4 regions of the Mesorhizobium sp. AR02 genome follow, and region 3 is predicted to be linked to each of the others. Evidence: riboswitches for the same ligand, from Rfam matches in the RefSeq annotation. Region 3 holds a riboswitch; each other region holds the start of a gene.
The links. A riboswitch is a leader RNA that binds a small molecule or an ion and turns the genes downstream of it on or off. The one in region 3 is predicted to bind cobalamin.

Region 1 (4,704 bases), 1.4 Mb from region 3:
GCCAGCCGCATCGAGGGCAGGCGGCCGGCATCCGCCTTCCAAGCTGCTGCCAGGCCGGCGAGGTCGCTGTCGGTGAAGGACAGGGCCACGATATCCGCCGGCGTCTGCCGCAGATCGACCGGCTCGGCGAGATCGTCGAGCGAGGCGGAGGTCGTGGTGAGGATATGCATCGCGGTCTAGCGCGGTTCACCGTTTCACGGAACGGCGAACCGCTCTATCTCCTTGTTTTTACGCAATTCCTGTGGGAAAACCGTGAAACACTTTTCCTGGAATTGCTAGGGCGGTTTGCGTCAGCCGGCGAGTATACGCTCGATTGCCGGGCGGTTCAGCCCCTTGAGGCCAATGACGACCAGGCGCGAGCGGCGGTCGTCCTCAGCCGTCCAGGCGCGGTCGTAGTAATGGTTGACGCGCGGGCCGACGGCCTGCAGCAGGAGCCGCATCGGCTTGCCGCCGACCTCGACGAAGCCTTTCACGCGCAGCACGTTTTCCTGTTCGGCGGCGGTGGCGACGCGCTTTGCCAGTTCGTCCGGATTGGCGACCGAGGCAATGTCGACAATGAAGGTGTCGAAGTCATCATGCTCGTGGTCGAAGGCACCGTCATGATGGGACTTGCGGTTCTCGATGTCGTCCTCGACGGCGAGACCGAGCCCGAGCAGCACGGAAGGATCGACCTTGCCATGCGACGTCGGCACGATCTTCACGGCGCGGGCGGAGTGTTCGCCAATGATGGCGTTGGCGCGCGCCGAACCGGCGGCGTCCATCAGGTCGCTCTTCGACAGGATGATCAGGTCGGCGCAGGCGATCTGGTCCTCGAACACTTCCTCGACAGGGTCGTCATGGTCGAGGCTCTCATCCCCAGCGCGCTGCGCCTGCAGGGCATCCATGTCGTTGGCGACGCGGCCCTCGGCGAGCGCCGGGCCGTCGACCACGGCGATCACGCCATCGACGGTCACGCGGCTCTTCACCGTCGGCCACTGGAAAGCCTGGACCAGCGGCTTGGGCAGAGCGAGGCCCGAGGTCTCGATCAGGATATGGTCGACCTTCGGCGTCAGCGACAGGATTTTGTCGAGCGCCGGCACGAAATCGTCGGCCACGGTGCAGCAGATGCAGCCATTGGCCAGTTCGACGATGTTTTCCTCCGGGCAGGTGTCGATGCCGCAACCTTTGAGGATCTCGCCGTCGATGCCGATGTCGCCGAACTCGTTGACGATGATCGCAATGCGCTTGCCGCCAGCGTTTTCCAGGAGGTGGCGGACCAGCGTCGTCTTGCCGGCGCCGAGAAAGCCGGTGACGACGGTGCAGGGAACACGGGAGACGGAAGCGGTCATGGTTAGTCCTTCAGCATGTCGAGAGGTGGAATGCGGGCAACGAGGCCGCGCTTGAGCGAACCAGGCCGGCCCCGCCAGGGAATGAGGCCATCGGTCGAGGTGGCGAAGAGTTTGGCGCCGGTAACGAGGTCGGCGCCGCTGGCCGCGGTCAGGTCGCCGAACACATAGCTCCAGCAGCCATCACGCAGGATCGCAGCGCTGAGGCGGCGCTTGCAATTACCGAGGCATTCTACCGCGCGGACGCGGATATGGTCGTCAGACGCTGCACGGCGCGTGTCATCAGCCAGCAGTTCGCCGGCGCGGGGATGGGCGTCGGAGCCGGTTTCGTCACGACAGGAGGCGCAGACGATGATCGTGACGCCGGCCAAGGCTTCGCTGTCGGCGGACGAGATATCCGCTGTGCCAGCCGAAAAACTGCTGTTCTGGTCCAAAAAGCCGGGCTCCTTGCCCGGAAACCCGCCGGGCGATCGGATTCTTTTGTCGCAGACGGCAGGTCTCCTGGCTCGCGGGTCATCGCCTTGGGTGCCGCCTTCCCGGGAATCCCCAGTGGCTTTCGGCCTTGGCTCTTCGCTTACAGTTGCGGGGACAGCCGCGGATTTGAGATTTTCATCCCGCACCGCATTCCCTCTTAGCCCCTGCCGTTGCGGGCAAGGGACCGTCTGGAGCGGATTTAGGCTTTTGCGGGCAGTGGAGTCAACGCGGGCTTACGACACGGCGATGTCGGCCAGCGCCGGACCCAGATCACCGACCGGCGTTACTTCGATGCGTTCAAGACCAAGCCAGCCCTGCATCTGCTTAAGTTCCTCGAAGAGTTGCGCCGCTGTTTCAGGCGGTGCGCCGGGCTCGGGGTAGGCCGCGTGCACGCGCAGGACGCTCGCTGGTCGGTCGGCCTTGAGATCGACGCGTGCGACGATCCTGTCGCCGAGCAGGAAGGGCAGGACGTAATAGCCGTACTGCCGCTTCTCGGCCGGGGTGTAGATTTCGATGCGGTAGTGGAAGTCGAACAGCCGCTCCGAGCGCGAGCGTTCGAAGACGACCGGATCGAACGGTGCCAGCAAGGCGCGCGCCTCGATTTTTCGGGGCAAGCGCGCGTCCTTATGGAGGTAAGCCGGCTTGTCCCAGCCCTCGACCCGCACCGGCACCAACTCGCCGGCCTCGACCAGTTCCTCCAACCGCCCCTTCATGTCGGCCGGCGACAGCCGAAAGTAGTCGCGCAGGTCGCCCGATGTCGCGATGCCATGGGCGCGGGCGGAGATGCGCAGCAATTCGCGGTGCGCGTCCCCGGCTGATGGCACCGGCAGATCGAGGATCGCCTGCGGCAGCACGCGTCCCGGCAGGTCGTAGAAGCGCTCGAAGCCGCGGCGATGTGCCGTGGTGATGCGCCCGGCCCAGAACAGCCATTCGAAGGCGTGCTTGGCATGGCTCCAGCCCCACCAGCCGCCCGAACCCTTCTGGCCTTCCAGCGCGGAAGCAGCGATCGGGCCGCGCGCGACGACCTCGCGGTAGATCTCTTCTATATAGGCGGCATGCTCGCGGCCCCATTTGGCCAGCCCCAGATACATCTCGTCGCCTTGCTCGGCGCGCTGCATGCGCCAACGCATCAGCGGATAGGTCTCGACCGGCAGGAACGAGGCCTCGTGCGCCCAGTATTCGAAGACCGTGCGCTTGCGCGTCACGGCGGCGTTGTCGAGCAGAGCGAGCGGGTAGGGCCCCAGGCGCGAATAAGGCGGCATATAGTGAGCGCGCACCACCGCGCTGACGGAATCGATCTGCAGCAGGCCGGTGCGGGAGAGCACGCGGGCGAAGTGGCGGCGGTCGGGTGTGCCATTTGGACGGGGATCGAGAAATCCTTGAGCAGCGAGTGCTATGCGCCGAGCCATGGCAAGGGAGATCTTTTCCTTCATTCGGTGTCACTCTGAGGGTGATGGGATCGGCGGTTTGATGGGTGATTCCAGGCCATGCTAGCAGGGTTTTGGCGGCAACCCTGTCAGGAGAGAAAAGTGGAGTAAAAAGCGAAGGAAATCAAACAGGAGCGGATCGGACCAGTTTCTTCGGATATGCCGTCCAGCACTGCGTTTTGAACAAGGTTTGACTTGCTTCGCTGGAAGTGCTGCGCTAACCCTCGCCGCGTTGCAGCATAGGCCCCTTAAAACGGTTCAGCGGTTAATCTGTCACGCTTCCGCATTAAGGTCCGGTGCTGTAATCAAAGTGGATTGGCGCCAACGGAAAACCGCTGCATGAACGCACTCCTCAGTTCGTACCTGCCCATCGTCCTGTTCATTGGCGTGGCGCTGGTCGTCGGCCTGGCGCTGCTGGCCGCACCGTTCCTGGTGGCCTATCGCAATCCCGATCCTGAAAAGCTTTCCGCCTACGAGTGCGGTTTCAACTCGTTCGACGACGCCCGCATGAAATTCGACATCCGCTTCTACCTGGTGTCGATCCTGTTCATCATCTTCGACCTGGAAGTGGCCTTCCTGTTTCCGTGGGCCGTATCCTTCTCGAAGATCGGCATGCTCGGCTTCTGGTCGATGATGGTGTTTTTGGCAGTGCTGACCATCGGCTTTGCCTATGAATGGAAAAAAGGAGCGCTGGAATGGGATTGAACGACAGTTCAGGCACCCTCGTCGCGCCGAAGCCGAAGGGCATCATCGATCCCAACACCGGCAGGCCGGTGGGGGAGGACGATCCCTTCTTCCTCGAAATCAACAATGAGCTTGCCGACAAGGGTTTTCTGGTCACCTCGACCGAGGCGCTGATCACCTGGGCGCGCAGCGGCTCGCTGATGTTCATGACCTTCGGTCTTGCGTGCTGCGCGGTCGAGATGATCCACACCTCGATGCCGCGCTATGACTCGGAGCGCTTCGGCGTCGCGCCGCGCGCGTCTCCGCGCCAGTCCGACATCATGATCGTCGCCGGCACGCTGACCAACAAGATGGCGCCGGCGCTGCGCAAGGTCTACGACCAGATGCCGGAGCCGCGCTACGTCATCTCGATGGGCTCGTGCGCCAATGGCGGCGGCTATTACCACTATTCCTATTCGGTGGTGCGCGGCTGCGACCGCATCGTGCCGGTCGACATCTACGTGCCCGGCTGCCCGCCGAGCGCCGAAGCCCTGCTCTACGGCATTCTTCTCCTGCAGAAGAAAATCCGCCGCACCGGCACGATCGAACGGTAAATCCATGGCCGCATCCCTTAGCGAACTGTCGACCTATCTCGGCGAGAAGCTGATCGGCCGTGTCACTGACGCGGCGATCGCCTATGGCGAGCTCACCGTTCATGTCGAACCACGCGACCTCATCGAAGTGGTGACCTTCCTGCGCGACGATGCGCGCTGCCAGTTCATCTCGATCATCGATGTCTGCGGCGCCGATTATCC
Region 2 (4,704 bases), 520 kb from region 3:
CTGACGCGCGGCGCACTCTATCATCACTTCGGTGACAAGAAGGGACTGCTGGAGGCAGTTATCGCCGAAATCGACGGCGAGATGGCGGCTCGGGTGAATGAGGTCGCCTCGAAAGCGCCGACTCGCTGGCAGCATTTCGTCGACGAATGCACGACCTATATCGAGATGGCGCTGGAGCCGGAAATCCAGCGCATCATGTTCCGCGACGGCCCGGCCGTGCTGGGCGATCCGGCACAATGGTCGAATGCCAATGCCTGCGTTGGTTCAATGACCGATCATCTGACCGCCCTGCAGGGGGAAGGGGTGGTCGTCCCGAGCGTCGACCCCGAGACCGCCGCACGGCTGATCAATGGCGCCAGCAGCCAGGCGGCGCAGCGGATCGCCAATTCGAACGACCCCGAAGCGACGTCGAAGATGGTCGTGGCGGCGTTCAAGCAACTGCTGGAGGGCCTGCTCAGGAAACCAGGTTCATAACAGAACTAAAATCCCCGTTGGGCGCCTCGCTGGCACCGCCCACGATTGACAATCTTCAGGCAGAGCGCATCCTCCGCAGCCATCTCTGAGGGGAGATTCGGAGCATGTGGGATTTCGAGATCGGCAGGTCGGTGTCCATCATGATCAGGACCTGGCCCTTCATTGTCTTTCGCATGATCGTCTATTTCGGCATCACGCTGGCCTACATCATGGCGACCGGCACCGGCGCCTCGGTCGGCTATGGCGTCGGCCATATCTCCACCGATCCTGACGGGCCGCTGTCTTTTGCCCTGTGGGGTGGCGTGGTCGGTTTCGGCGTCGTCTCGATCGCCGTCTACTGGATCCGCGAATACATCCTCTACGTCGTCAAGGCCGGCCATATCGCCGTCATGGTTCATCTGATCGATGGCCGGGATGTTCCCGACGGCCAGAACCAGATCGCCTATGCCAAGCAGGTCGTCACCGAGCGGTTCGCCGAGGCCAACATCCTTTTCGTCGTCGACCAGCTGGTCAAGGGCGCCATCCGCGCCATCACCGGCCTGCTCGGCGGCATCGCCGCTTTCCTGCCCATTCCGGGCCTGAGCGGGCTGGTCTCGTTCATCAACACGGTGATCCGCCTGTCGCTGACCTACGTCGACGAGATCATCCTCGGCTACAACATCCGCATCAATTCGTCCTCGCCCTTCGAGACCGCGCGCCAAGGCGTCGTGCTCTATGCCCAGAACGGCAAGACCATGGTCAAGAACGCCGTCTGGCTGGCGATCATCATGTGGGCCGTGTCGTTCGTCATCTTCCTGCTGATGCTGGCCCCGGCCGCCGCCATTCTCTTCATGATGCCAGGGCAGCTCGCCGGCTGGGCCTTCGTGCTCGCCATCGTCTTCGCCTGGGCTTTCAAGGCAGCGTTCATCGAGCCGTTCGCCATCGCTTGCCTGATGCAGGTCTATTTCAAGACCATTGCCGGCCAGGTGCCCGATCCGGCCTGGGATGCCCGGCTGGCCGAGGCGTCGTCGAAGTTCAGGGAACTCAAGGACAAGGCGCTGGCTTCCTTCGGCGGTTCGCGCTGGGGCACGGCTGGCGCGACGCGCTGATCGGCCGGGCAGGTGGTCGCCGACGCAACAGCAACGGTGTTGAGGTGTGCCACCGCTGATTTGAGTGGCGCCTCACCTTGCCCTGAAAACGTCTCGCTCATGATCAGCTCGGGCAGCGGCAGGCGTCGGCCCCAGCCATGCGTTTCGAGGTCCGGTTTCGGCGCGAATTCCGAGACACGGCCGACGCAGAGATAGGCGATCGGCGTCACGTGATCGGGAATGGCCAGCAGGCTCTTCAACGCTTGCGGCTCGATGATGCTGACCCAGCCGACACCGACGCCTTCGGCCCGCGCCGCCAGCCAGAAATTCTGCACCGCGCAGACCGTGCTGTAGAGATCCATCTCCGGATTGTGCCAGCGTCCCAGCGGTGAGCCCTGCGAGCGCTGGCGGTCGCAGGTGATGCAGATGTTGAGCGCGCTTTCGCAGATGCCTTCCAGCTTGAGTTTGCGGTAGAGCGCCTGCCGCTCTGCCTCGATGGCCGGCAGCTCCTGCTCACGCGCGGCAAGGAACAGGTCGCGCACCTTTTCCCGCCGTTTGGCGTCGCGAATGACGATGAAGTTCCACGGCTGCATGAAGCCGACCGATGGTGCGTGATGGGCGGCAAGCAGCAGCCGCGCCAGCACCTCGTCGTCGAGCGCGGTGGGGAGGAAATGGCTGCGCACATCGCGTCGCGTGAACATGGCGCGGTAGACCGCGTCGCGCGCCATCTGGTCAAATCCGTCGCCCATAGGAGCGGTCATGGCTTCCGGCATCGCTCGTCCCCTTGCGATTGCAATCAATGTCGTCCGCCTGACCATGCGGATGACGATGCCTGCCAGGCCGGTCTTCTGGCTCAGGATCAACCCGCGTCCGGTGCCTTCCCGTCATCGACAGTGGCATTTACCGGCGCGGTCCCCCTCACAGCGTTGGGCACGCCACGGAATTCAACCGTGTTCCCGATTCTCCCGCTTGCGGCGGGCACCAGGCAGTGGCGGCGACCTTACGCCGAAGCGCCGGCAGCGCCAATCCCCGCAGCGACGCCAATAGACGCAGGCGTGATTTTCCCCAGTCATCAAGCCGCAATGCATGGCCATCGCCGCGCCGGGGCACTAGATAGGGAGCATGACAACCCGTCTCTACACCCACCCGATCTTCCTCGAGCACATCACGCCGCCTGGCCATCCCGAGCGGCCGGACCGCTTGCGCGCTATCGAGCGCGTGCTTGACGACGAAGCCTTTGCCGCGCTCGATCGCGTCAAGGCGCCTGAAGGCGATGAGGCCACCATCCTCTACGCCCATCCTGCCGATTTCGTCGCGCGTGTGCGCGCCGCCATTCCCGAAGAGGGCCTTGCCCGTATCGATGCCGACACCACCGCCAGCCCGAAGAGCTGGCAGGCGGTGATCACCGCGATCGGCGCGGCCAACGCGGCTGTGGACGATGTCTTCACCGGCCGCGCCGACAATGTCTTCGTCGCCGCCCGTCCGCCCGGCCACCATGCCGAAAAGACCACGGCGATGGGCTTCTGCTTCTTCAACACGGCGGCGATCGCCGCGCGCTATGCGCAGAAGAAGCATGGCGTCGAGCGCGTCGCCGTCGTCGACTGGGACGTGCACCACGGCAACGGCACGCAGGATATTTTCTGGGACGATCCGTCGGTGCTCTATTGTTCGACGCACCAGATGCCGCTCTATCCCGGCACCGGCGCGAAGAGCGAGACCGGCGCCGGCAACATCGTCAACGCGCCTTTGGCACCGCAGACCGGCAGCGAGGTGTTTCGCGATGCCTTCCTGTCGCGTGTCCTGCCGGCGCTCGACAATTTCGCGCCGGATCTGATCATCATTTCGGCCGGCTTCGACGCGCACCATCGCGACCCGCTGGCCGAGATCAATCTGACCGAGGACGATTTCGACTGGGCGACCGGCCAGCTGATGCAGCGTGCGGCCCGCCACAGCGGCAACAGGCTCGTCAGCCTGCTCGAGGGCGGCTACGATCTGCAGGGACTGGCATTTTCGGTCGCCGCCCATGTCGGCCGACTGATGAAAGGATGAATGATGGCTGCTGAGACCAACGAAGACGTCAAGGCGATGAGCTTCGAGCAGGCACTCGACGCGCTGGAGAAGATCGTCGATGATCTGGAGCGTGGCGACGTGCCGCTCGACCAGTCGATCCGCATCTATGAGCGCGGTGAGGCGCTGAAGGCGCATTGCGACCGGCTGCTGAAGGCCGCCGAGGACAAGGTCGAGAAGATCAGGCTGTCGCGCGACGGCAAGCCGGTTGGCACGGAGCCGCTCGACGCGGACTGAGGCGCGAGCCGTTCACCGAGTTTTGGACATCATCGTGATTGAGGATAAGGTTCGTCGCCATTGATATGGCGCCCAGGACAAGAGGAGATACGGAAGCGATGTGCAGAAACATCAAGACCCTGTTCAATTTTGATCCGCCGGCAACCAATGACGAAGTGCGCGACGCGGCCCTTCAGTTTGTCCGCAAGCTGAGCGGAACGACACGGCCCTCGAAACAGAACCAGCATGCATTCGACCATGCGGTCGAGGCCATCGCGGCATCGGCGCGCGAGCTGCTCGATTCACTCGAAACCCATCAGCACCCGCGCAATCGCGAAGAGGTGGCGGCCAAACTGCGGGCAAAAGCGGCGATCCGCTTTGCCTGACGCTGCCAAAGCGGTCCTTGACCGCTGACAAGGAGAGTCCATGAGCTTCTTTCCAGGGAAAGACCCTGAAGCGGGCGACGCCTTCGCCAGCGACCAGATCGAGCTGATGGTCATCCCGAACGCCAAGGATATTGGCGGCTTCGAGGTCCGTCGGGCGTTGCCGACCGCCAAGAGGCGGCTGGTCGGGCCGTTCATCTTTTTCGATCGCATGGGCCCGGCGATCCTGCGCGGCAGCCAGGCGATGGATGTCCGTCCGCATCCGCATATCGGCCTGTCGACGGTGACCTATCTGTTCGACGGCAAGATCCGGCATCGCGATTCGCTCGGCACCGAAATGGTGATCCAGCCCGGCGACGTGAATTTGATGACGGCCGGTCGCGGCATCGTGCATTCCGAGCGCACGCCGGAGGAACTGCGCGGCGCGCCGATGTCGATCTCCGGCCTGCAGACATGGCTGGCCCTGCCCGATGGCAAGGAGGAAGTGGCGCCGGTGT
Region 3 (4,704 bases):
GTGGATGACGGCGCGCTTGGGCGGTGCATCGAAGGTCAGCGGTTTGCCGCAGCTATCGACCGTGACCGGGAAGGCGAAGGCCGTCGAGGCCAGCAGCGAGAAGACGAGCGACAGTGCGAGACGTTTCACGGATTTTGCTCCTTGGTTGAACAGTGTCGGATGAAGGCAGGTTTCGATCAGGATGGCGGCGCGGCGCGGTTCGGAACATCGAACACCGTCAGTTCGCGGTCCTCGGTGGGGTGGCGCAGGCGAAACACGTCGACGCCGAAAATCTCGCGGATCAGTTTTTGCGTCAGCGCCTCACGGGGCGCCGCCAGCGCATGCAGCCGCGCTTCGTGCATCACCGCGACTCTGGTGGCGAAGGGCGCCACCAGAGCCAGATCGTGCAGCACCGCGATCACCGTCATGCCGAAGCCGGCCACGAGTTCGAGCAGTTCCGCACGGGCGCGCGGGTCGAGATGGTTGGTCGGCTCGTCGAGGAACAGCACTTTCGGTTGCTGTGCGATGGCGCGCGCAAGCTGGGCGCGTTGACGTTCCCCGCCCGACAGCGAGCCGATGCTGCGGCCAAGCAGCGGCAACAGCCCGGTCCGGCGCAGCGCGTCGACGACAATGTCGCGTTCCTCGCTCCTGCGCCTCAGGCCGGCATGCGGGACGCGGCCAAGCTCGACATAGTCGATCACCGCCAGCCGCGGATCCGGCTGGTCGGTCTGGCCGACAACGGCGATGTGCAATGCCCGTTCGGCGGCAGAAATCCTGTCCAGGCGGCGCCCGCCAAGCTTCACCTCGCCCGAACTTGGCCTGAGCATGCCAGACAGCATGCGCAGCAGCGTCGTCTTGCCGGCGCCGTTGGGGCCGATAATGGCGAGGCGATCACCAGCGGCAACCGACAGGCTGACCGCATGGACCAAGTCCCGGCCATTCGCCATGGCGCCCAGATCGCTGGCCTCAAGAAGCGGCATTGTCATCGACTATCACCCGCAAGCTTGGCAGGTGCCGGGATGCGGGCCAGCGTCTTGCCGGCCAGTCGCGGCGGACGTTGTCCGGAATTGCACCAGCCGTCTGCCAGCGACGCATAGAGCCTGGCAAATCGCACGAGATCGCCGGCGTCGGCCTCGGCGTCGATGGAGCCGAAGAGGTAGGAAGCCTTGCCCGGCGCCTGGAAGGCCACCGTCAGCGGCCGCGCGCAGCCCGCCATGCATTCAACGCCTTCGATCGTGAAGCCATGCGCCACGGCGGGTTCATGGTGGGCCGAGAGCCGGGAACGCAAATCGCTGCACAAGGCTTCGCCCGACCTGGTCCCTGTCGGAACGTCACGGCAAAGCGTGCACACGATGATGCGATGATCGATGGAGCCGTCCAACTTTCCGTCACTTTCCAAAACTGGCGACGGAAGGATGTTGGCGAGCCGGCCGACAAGACCGACGTCCACGTTTCCTCCCGGCACACCCCGTCCGGTCAACTCAGTGATGGCAGGTCTCCTGGCTCGCGGGTCTTTGCGCAATCCGGCCTTCCCAGCCTTGCCGGCCAGTGGCATGTCGGATCTTGCTCACCGCTTACAGTTGCGGGGGCAGCCACGGCCTCGACCCTTTGAGGGCTTCACCGTGTTCCCTTTTCACCCCTTGCCTTTCGACGCGGGGACCATCACCGGGCCATCGTAGTTTTCCGCCGATCGCGCCGCAACGGTTTTTTGGTCCGAGCTCGAACGCATCCACAAAATCAATTTGTTATAACATTACATATCTCACCAGGCGACGCTGTCAATCCCGGATCGGTAACGGTCATCGAAACATCGGAAAATTTTCAGAAGCCGATCGGGATTTCAGGGCCCGAAACGCCGATTGAGAACGTGCTGGTGAACGACGATCTCGCGCTCGATCGCGAACAGGCCCGAACCCTGCGACTGGTAGCGGTCGCCCCAGAGTTGGCCGGCGGTGGCGATGTCGATAAGGCTGATGGCCATGACGACAAGCTCGCCCTGACGGCGCAGCGACCCTTCCACCAGATAGTCGGCGCCGATACGGGCACGGACCTGCGGCCACTCGGCGCGGCCGAACGACGTGAAGGAAAAGCTGGAGTTCCGCGCAAGCACCGTGATGGTGCCGAAGCGCGCGACACCGTTGATCAGATCCTCGGCGAAACCGTCGACCATGGCCTCGTCGGCCGGATCGCCGCTCTCGTTGCGGAAGCGCACCACCGCCACGATCGGTTGCGAGCCGATCTCGGGCGCTGCCTCGGCCCCGGCGGCGAGCATGTAGCCCCGCTTTGGGACGGTGCGCACCATGTCCTCGCCGATCGCCTTGCGGATCTCGCGGATCGATTGCGTGAGCGAATCCTCAGTGACGTAGACACCGGGCCAGACGGCATCCATCAGCTCCGATTTCGGCACGACGCGGCCCATGTTGTGGGCAAGGTGTGAAAGCAGCGCGTAGGCCTTGGGGCGCAGGAACAGCGGCTCGTTGACGCCGCGCAGCGTTCCCATCGACAGGTCCAGCGTGAACCCGCCGAAACGGAAAATCTGGTCGGCAACCGCCGTCCTCATCGGGACACCCCTCCCCGGACATTGGGTCGTGCAGCATCGATTCCCACATCGGACGCGGCACGGACACATGCATTATTGCCCAATGCGCAATTTCGATCAAACTGGCCGTCGACACGGTCAGTAATGTCAGCGCGCCAAATGCGAGGAGCCATGAACCCGATCGAGAAAGCGCTGTGGTTTGTCGAGAGCCATCTGCCTGAGGCAATCTCGCTCGACGACGTCGCCCAAAGCAGCGGTGTGTCGCGCTTCCACGTGACGCGCGCCTTCGGTGCCGCCACCGGCCGCTCCGTCATGGGCTATATGCGGGCGCGGCGCTTGAGCGAAGCGGCGCGCAGGCTGGCCGGCGGGGCACCCGACATCCTCTTGGTGGCGCTCGACGCCGGCTACAACTCGCATGAGGCTTTCACCCGTGCCTTCCGCGACCAGTTCGGCACCACGCCGGAGCTGGTGCGCGCGCAAGGCTCGACCAAGACCCTCGACCTCGTGGAGCCGATCCTGATGGACCAATCCCTTCTCGCCAACCTCGAACCACCGCGCTTCGAGACCAGCCGGCCGTTCCTGATCGCCGGGCTCGGCGAACGCTACAGCTGCGAAACCAGCGCCGCGATTCCGATGCAGTGGCAACGCTTCGGCCCTTACATCGGCAACATCCCGGGCGAGACCGGCGACGTTGCCTATGGCGTCTGCGTCAACGGCGACGATGCCGGCAATTTCGACTACATCGCCGGTGTCGAAGTGTCAGACTTTTCCGACCTCCCCAAGGAATTCAGCCGCGTGCGCATACCGGCGCAGAAATATGCGGTGTTTTCGCATCGCGAGCACATCTCGACCATCCGCCGCACCGTCAACACGATCTGGAACAAATGGCTGCCGGCCTCCGGGCACGAGATATCGGACGCGCCCGAATTCGAACGCTATGGCCCGGAGTTCGATCCGCGCAGCGGCAATGGCGGGCTGGAGATCTGGATACCGGTGAAATCTTAGGTATCGCGCGACCGTACCTTGGTGTGTGGCCAAGGTACGGTCCGCCGCTCCGCCTACTCCACGGTGAGAGCGACCTCGTAGAGGCCGGGATGGGCCTGACCCAAGGCCTGGTTGCGATCGAGAAAGCCGCTGCTGCGCAGATGCTCGAAGACCCGCCGCATGGCCGCTTGGTCGTGCGCCTGGGCGTAGTTGACGACACGTGTGCCGTCGAGACTTCGGTGCAGGCTGGCGGACATCCAGCCGGGAACGCCACGGCAACTCGTTGCCGCCTCCCGCAGCAGATCGATCAGTGCCTGCTGTCCGCCTTCGGGCACGGTGAAGACATTGATCTGGGTGATGATGCCGGTGTCGGCGCGAATGATGGGCATTTTGCTTCTCCTTCGTTGGCGGCTGGCAAACGAAGGAACGCCGATCAGCGAAAACCCCGAACGCCAAGCCAGGCGTAAAACCACGCCGTGGGCTTGCCGTGGGTTCCCATATGGGATGGGAACGGAGCTTCCAGTTGGTGGAAGGGAGCGGGTTTACCGTTTGCCGCTCCAGGGTCCTTTTCGACCCGTGTTCCATAGCATCGGCGCAAGCCGCCAACAACCGCGCATCATGGCAACGGATGCCGAAGCGAGTTCGCTATAGGTCGAGATCCCAATTCTGGCCAACCAGATCCTTGCCGAAGGAATGGTGGGGCTCTTCCTCGATCAATTTCAAGCCGGCCGCCTGGTAGATGTGCCGGGCGGCGGTCAGGATGTCGTTGGTCCACAAGGTCAGCGTCTTGTAGCCCTTGGCGCGGGCAAAGCCGATGCACTCCTCGACCAGCCGCTTGCCGATACCGAGGCCGCGCGCCGAAGGTTCGACATAGAGCAGGCGCAGCTTCGCCACCTGATCCGACTTGCGCACGACGAAGACCGAGCCGACGATCTCGCCATCGCGCTCGGCGATCCAGCTGCGCTCCCATTTCGGGTCGAAGGATTTGACGAACGCTGCGAGGATTTCGGCGACCAGCGCCTCATAGGTTTCGTCCCAGCCATAGTCCTGCGCGTAGAGCATTCCTTGCCGGCGCGTGACCCAGCCGATGTCGCCGACCTGCAGCGGCCGCAACAGATAGGGGATTTTCGGCTCGGCGCTTTCGCCCAGCAGCGCCTGAACCGTGCGCATGGATTTCACCAGCCGGTCCTGCTCCGACGCCG
Region 4 (4,704 bases), 2.4 Mb from region 3:
GGCGTTCTCGATGAAGATCGGCAAGGAAAACAAGGCCGAGATCGACCGGCGTGTGAAGCAGGCCGCCGAAATCCTGCAGCTGACCAAATATCTCGACCGGCTGCCCAAGGCGATGTCGGGCGGGCAGCGCCAGCGCGTCGCCATCGGCCGCGCCATCGTGCGCAATCCGAAAGTGTTCCTGTTCGACGAGCCGCTGTCGAACCTTGACGCCGCACTGCGCGTCGCCACGCGTATCGAGATCGCCAAGCTCAAGGAATCGATGCCCGCCACGACCATGATCTACGTCACCCATGACCAGGTCGAGGCGATGACGCTCGCCGACCGCATCGTGGTGTTGAAGGACGGCCATATCGAGCAGGTCGGTACGCCTATGGATCTCTACAAGAAGCCCGGCAATCTGTTCGTCGCCCAGTTCATCGGCTCGCCGGCCATGAACATCCTGCCGGCGACGATCGACAAGACCGGCAACCCGACCGTCGTCAGCCATGTCGGCGGCCGTAAGGCTACGGTGCCGATTACGACGCCTGCTTCGGCGAAGGGTGCGGCGGTAAGCTTCGGGGTGCGGCCGGAAGACCTCATGGTCGCAACCGGCGCGGATTATCTGTTCGAGGGAACGGTCGATTATGTCGAGCAGCTCGGCGAGGTTCAGCTGGTCTATGTCGACATCGGCCGCGCCGACCTGCCGCTGGTGACAAAGCTGCCGGGCAATGTCGAGGTCAAGCGCGGCTCGACGCTCCGGCTGAGCGCCAATGGCGAGGACCTGCATATCTTCGATGCGGACGGACATTCCTTCGCACTCCGGAAGCCGGAAGCAAAAGCGGCTTAAGACAGAACCCCATCTCGACGGCGTAAAAAAGAGCGGCGGGCATGGCCCGCCGCTCTTTTTTAGAATCGGCTTCGGCTGTTAGTGGTTGCCGAAGCGGTCCCGGTCGCTGCTCTGAGGGATCGACTTCTGCACGTCGCCCGATGAATTGAGCAGCTTGTAGACGGGCGAGCCGCTGTCACGGATCGAAGCCGTGCGCGAATTGTCAACCGAAGTCGCGGCAGGCTGGTTGGCGCCATTGGAGCCGTAATTGTCACTGCCTGCGAAGGCGCTGCCGGAGACAGCCAGAACGGCGGCGGCAGCAAGGATGATCTTCTTCATTTCAAGTCTCCTGAATTTTGAGCTTCACGGGAGCAGCGGGGCAAACCGCCGCTCCCGGAATCGGCTGTTAGCGGCCGAAAAGATTACGATCGGCACCCTTGACAGGCGCCTGGGCAGCCGGTTCCGACTTCTTGATCGAAGCCGTGTAAGAGCTGTCGGTCGAAGCAACAGCGGGCTGGTTGGCGCCATTGGAGCCATAGTTGTCGCTGCCAGCAAAGGCGCTGCCGGAGATGGCCAGGACGGCGGCAGCAGCAATGATGAACTTGTTCATGTTAGTCTCCTGAATTTCTGAAGGTCGGCCAGAGCGGCGGACAAAAGCCCGCCGTCGGCCGGGATCGGCTGTTAGTTGTTGCCGAAGAGGTTGTGGTCAGCACCCTGCACAGGCGTCTGAGCAGCCGGTTCCGACTTCTTGGTCGAAGCGGTGTACGAGCTGTCGACAGCAGCGGTGGCTGCAGGGGCATTCGAACCGTAGTGGTCGCTACCAGCGAAGGCGCTGCCGGAAATGGCCAGAAGGGCGGCGGCAGTGAGAACAATCTTTTTCATTTTGGGTACTCCAGTATTTTTCCGTCCGTCTAGCGGCGTGTCTTGGGATTAAAATCGCGTCGTTCGGACAGCCCCGATGTGGGAAAGCCAGCTAGCCGTTTCCAATCACGAAGTTGTTCCGTGTGGACCAAGTATCCACCACTTGAAATTGTACCAAGGCCCTCTAAGCCAAACATTTTTCTTTTTAATATCAAACTGTTAGTCAAAACCGGCGCTGCGATCACCAACTGTATCGGAGGCTCAGCGTTCACACCGTCCTGCACGCACCGTCAACAGAAACGAACCGTTCGGTTCGATTTTAGAATCTGCTAATAGTCACTTTTCGAAACCGTTAACCTTTTTTGCCGCCGTTTCGGGTCGATCTGGATAGCCGGCACCGCCACCAACGAAACGATTTTCGTGACCGCTGTGCTTGACCCGATCATTGCGCATGCGTGTCGCGCCACATGGATGCGATGTCGCTTTCATGCCGATGTCGCAAACGCTGTCGTGATTAGATCAGGGCATCTCAGGTGCCGCTTCGTGACGACGGGGCGGAGAATTGGGAAGCCGGTCAGAATCCGGCGCTGCCCCCGCAACGGTGGTGGAGTTCAAGTCGCAACGGGAGACCACTGGGCGAAAGCCTGGGAAGGTGTCGCGATCGTCCGCAAGGACACTCCAGAGCCCGGAAACCAGCCCGAGAATTTGAACTCGACTGATCGCGGTGGGCGGTCAAGAGGCGGATGGTGCATGCCCGGTTTTCGCCGGCCTGCGTCCGGTCCTTCCTCAATCACCACCAGTTCAGTCCTTGAAGCATGAGGACAGGACATGGATGCGCGCAACGACATGCTGAGGCTCTTGAACAGCCGCAGAGAGGGTTTCTCACTCGAGCAGCCCTTCTACACCGACCCAGACTACTTCAAACTAGACATGGAGCTAATCTGGTATCGCGACTGGCTGTTCATCGGCCATGATTGCGAATTGCCGAAGCCCGGCAGCTTCATCACCGTACAGATCGGCGACTATCCGGTCGTGCTGGTGCGCGATCAGCAAGGCAAGATCAACGCCTTCCATAATTCCTGCCGCCATCGCGGCAGCCGCGTCTGCAACACCGACAAGGGCATGGCGGCCAAGCTAGTCTGTCCCTATCACCAGTGGACCTATGAACTGGATGGCCGCCTGCTGTTCGCCCGCCAGATGGCCGACGGTTTCGACAAGACCCAGTTCGGGCTGAAGCCGGTCGCCTGCGAAAGCGTGGCCGGCTATATCTTCATCTGCCTGGCAAAGGAGCCCGCCGACTTCGCGCCGATGCGGGCGATGATCGAACCCTACCTCAAGCCGCACCGCCTGAGCGAAGCAAAGATCGCCTTCGAGAGCACGATCGTCGAGAAGGGCAATTGGAAGCTGGTCTGGGAGAACAACCGCGAGTGCTACCATTGCGCCGGCAATCACCCGGAGCTGTGCAAGACCTTCCCGGAAGCCCCGACGGTGACCGGCGTGCAAGGCGCCGACAGCGACCCGGAGATGCTGGCGCATTGGGCCAAATGCGAGGCAGCCGGCCTGCCGAGCAAGTTCCGCATCGACCCGGCCGGACAATACCGCGCCACCCGCGCGCCGCTGCTGCGCGACGCGGTCAGCTACACGATGACCGGCAAGCGGGCGGTGAAGAAGAACCTCTCCGACAGCGTCTCGGCCGACCGCATCGGCACGTTGATGCACTATCACTACCCGACGACCTGGAACCATATCCTGATCGACCATGCCGTCACCTTCCGGGTGCTGCCGATCAGCGCGACGGAAACCGCGGTGACGACCAAATGGCTGGTTCACAAGGATGCCGTCGAGGGTGTCGATTACGATCTTGCCGAACTCACTCATGTCTGGACCGAGACCAACGACCAGGACCGCCGCATCGTCGAGGAAAACGCCTTCGGGATCCTGTCGCCGGCCTATGAACCCGGTCCCTATTCGGAGCTGCATGAGGGCGGCGTGATCCAGTTCGTCGACTGGTACGCGCGCTTCATCGGCCCGCGCCTTGCCGACGATGGCCGGCCGGCCCTGCGCAGCGTTGCTTGAGAGGTTGAGGGATGAATGCGATGACGGATCTTGGCCTCTATCGCCATCTTGACCAGATGGCGCCGTGGAACGACAGGCTGCAGGTGCTGGAAGTGATCGGCGTCAGCGACGAGGCGCCTGACGTCAAGACCTTCACCTTCCGCTCCGACAACCAGACCTGGTTCCGCTACAAGCCTGGCCAGTTCGTGACGCTGGAGCTGCCGACATCGGACGGGCCGCTGATGCGCACCTATACTCTGTCGTCCTCGCCGTCGCGGCCGTTCTCGATCGCGGTGACGGTGAAGGCGCAGGCCGGCAGCATCGGCACGCGCTGGATGTTCGATCACCTAGCGCCCGGCTCGCACGTCAAGGCCTATGGGCCGGCGGGCGACTTTTCGCTGCACAGCCATCCGGCGGCCAAATATCTGTTCATCTCGGCCGGTTCCGGCGTGACGCCGATGATGTCGATGCTGCGCTGGCTGAATGACTGCGCGCCATGGACCGATGTCGGCTTCGTCAACTGTGCGCGGCGCGCCGAAGAGATCATCTTCCGCAAGGAACTCGAACTGCTCGGCGGCCATATGCCTGGCCTGTCGCTCGGTTTCATGATCGAGGAGCGGTCGAGCCGCGAGGGCTGGTACGGCCATATGGGCCGCATCGACGCCATCCGGCTGCCGCTGCTGGCGCCTGATTTCCGCGAACGCGAAATCTTCTGCTGTGGTCCGGACCCCTTCATGCGCGCCGTGCGCGGCATGCTGGACGCCGCCGGCTTCGATATGACGAAATACCACCAGGAAAGCTTTGCCGCACCCGCGGTGGAGGAAATCCCGGCACCGTTCGCCGCACCGTCGCAGGACGGCGTGGCCGTTCCCGTCGAAGCCGCAACACCGATCCGCTTCGCGCTTTCGGATGTCGACGCGGAGTGCGTCGCCGGCCAGACCGTGCTGCAGACGGCGCGCGCCTCGGGCGTGCGGATCCCCGCG

Region 1: linked by a shared signal. The riboswitch ahead of DBIPINDM_RS32715 (DUF1636 family protein) and the one ahead of DBIPINDM_RS39925 (DUF1636 family protein) in region 3 are both predicted to bind cobalamin.
Region 2: linked by a shared signal. The riboswitch ahead of bluB (5,6-dimethylbenzimidazole synthase) and the one ahead of DBIPINDM_RS39925 (DUF1636 family protein) in region 3 are both predicted to bind cobalamin.
Region 4: linked by a shared signal. The riboswitch ahead of DBIPINDM_RS14645 (aromatic ring-hydroxylating oxygenase subunit alpha) and the one ahead of DBIPINDM_RS39925 (DUF1636 family protein) in region 3 are both predicted to bind cobalamin.

Annotation. Positions count from the first base shown of each region.
Region 1 is NZ_CP080531.1:5,889,803-5,894,506, forward strand. It holds gene DBIPINDM_RS32705 (cobaltochelatase subunit CobN) at 1-170, opposite strand, end outside; gene cobW (cobalamin biosynthesis protein CobW) at 291-1,328, opposite strand; gene DBIPINDM_RS32715 (DUF1636 family protein) at 1,331-1,759, opposite strand; cobalamin riboswitch at 1,799-2,003, opposite strand; gene DBIPINDM_RS32720 (winged helix-turn-helix domain-containing protein) at 2,033-3,232, opposite strand; gene DBIPINDM_RS32725 (NADH-quinone oxidoreductase subunit A) at 3,566-3,931, shown strand; gene DBIPINDM_RS32730 (NuoB/complex I 20 kDa subunit family protein) at 3,922-4,503, shown strand; gene DBIPINDM_RS32735 (NADH-quinone oxidoreductase subunit C) at 4,508-4,704, shown strand, end outside.
Region 2 is NZ_CP080531.1:366,125-370,828, reverse strand. It holds gene DBIPINDM_RS06450 (TetR/AcrR family transcriptional regulator) at 1-474, shown strand, start outside; gene DBIPINDM_RS06445 (hypothetical protein) at 579-1,562, shown strand; partial or broken gene bluB (5,6-dimethylbenzimidazole synthase) at 1,733-2,242, opposite strand; cobalamin riboswitch at 2,362-2,542, opposite strand; gene DBIPINDM_RS06435 (histone deacetylase family protein) at 2,664-3,590, shown strand; gene DBIPINDM_RS06430 (exodeoxyribonuclease VII small subunit) at 3,594-3,845, shown strand; gene DBIPINDM_RS06425 (DUF2277 domain-containing protein) at 3,944-4,210, shown strand; gene DBIPINDM_RS06420 (pirin family protein) at 4,251-4,704, shown strand, end outside.
Region 3 is NZ_CP080531.1:7,318,762-7,323,465, forward strand. It holds gene DBIPINDM_RS39915 (ABC transporter substrate-binding protein) at 1-129, opposite strand, end outside; gene DBIPINDM_RS39920 (ABC transporter ATP-binding protein) at 177-965, opposite strand; gene DBIPINDM_RS39925 (DUF1636 family protein) at 962-1,429, opposite strand; cobalamin riboswitch at 1,451-1,658, opposite strand; gene DBIPINDM_RS39930 (winged helix-turn-helix domain-containing protein) at 1,820-2,539, opposite strand; gene DBIPINDM_RS39935 (AraC family transcriptional regulator) at 2,690-3,523, shown strand; gene DBIPINDM_RS39940 (antibiotic biosynthesis monooxygenase family protein) at 3,577-3,891, opposite strand; gene DBIPINDM_RS39945 (bifunctional helix-turn-helix transcriptional regulator/GNAT family N-acetyltransferase) at 4,148-4,704, opposite strand, start outside.
Region 4 is NZ_CP080531.1:2,202,760-2,207,463, forward strand. It holds gene DBIPINDM_RS14625 (ABC transporter ATP-binding protein) at 1-826, shown strand, start outside; gene DBIPINDM_RS14630 (DUF680 domain-containing protein) at 905-1,144, opposite strand; gene DBIPINDM_RS14635 (DUF680 domain-containing protein) at 1,212-1,415, opposite strand; gene DBIPINDM_RS14640 (DUF680 domain-containing protein) at 1,487-1,687, opposite strand; cobalamin riboswitch at 2,181-2,382, shown strand; gene DBIPINDM_RS14645 (aromatic ring-hydroxylating oxygenase subunit alpha) at 2,495-3,742, shown strand; gene DBIPINDM_RS14650 (hybrid-cluster NAD(P)-dependent oxidoreductase) at 3,763-4,704, shown strand, end outside.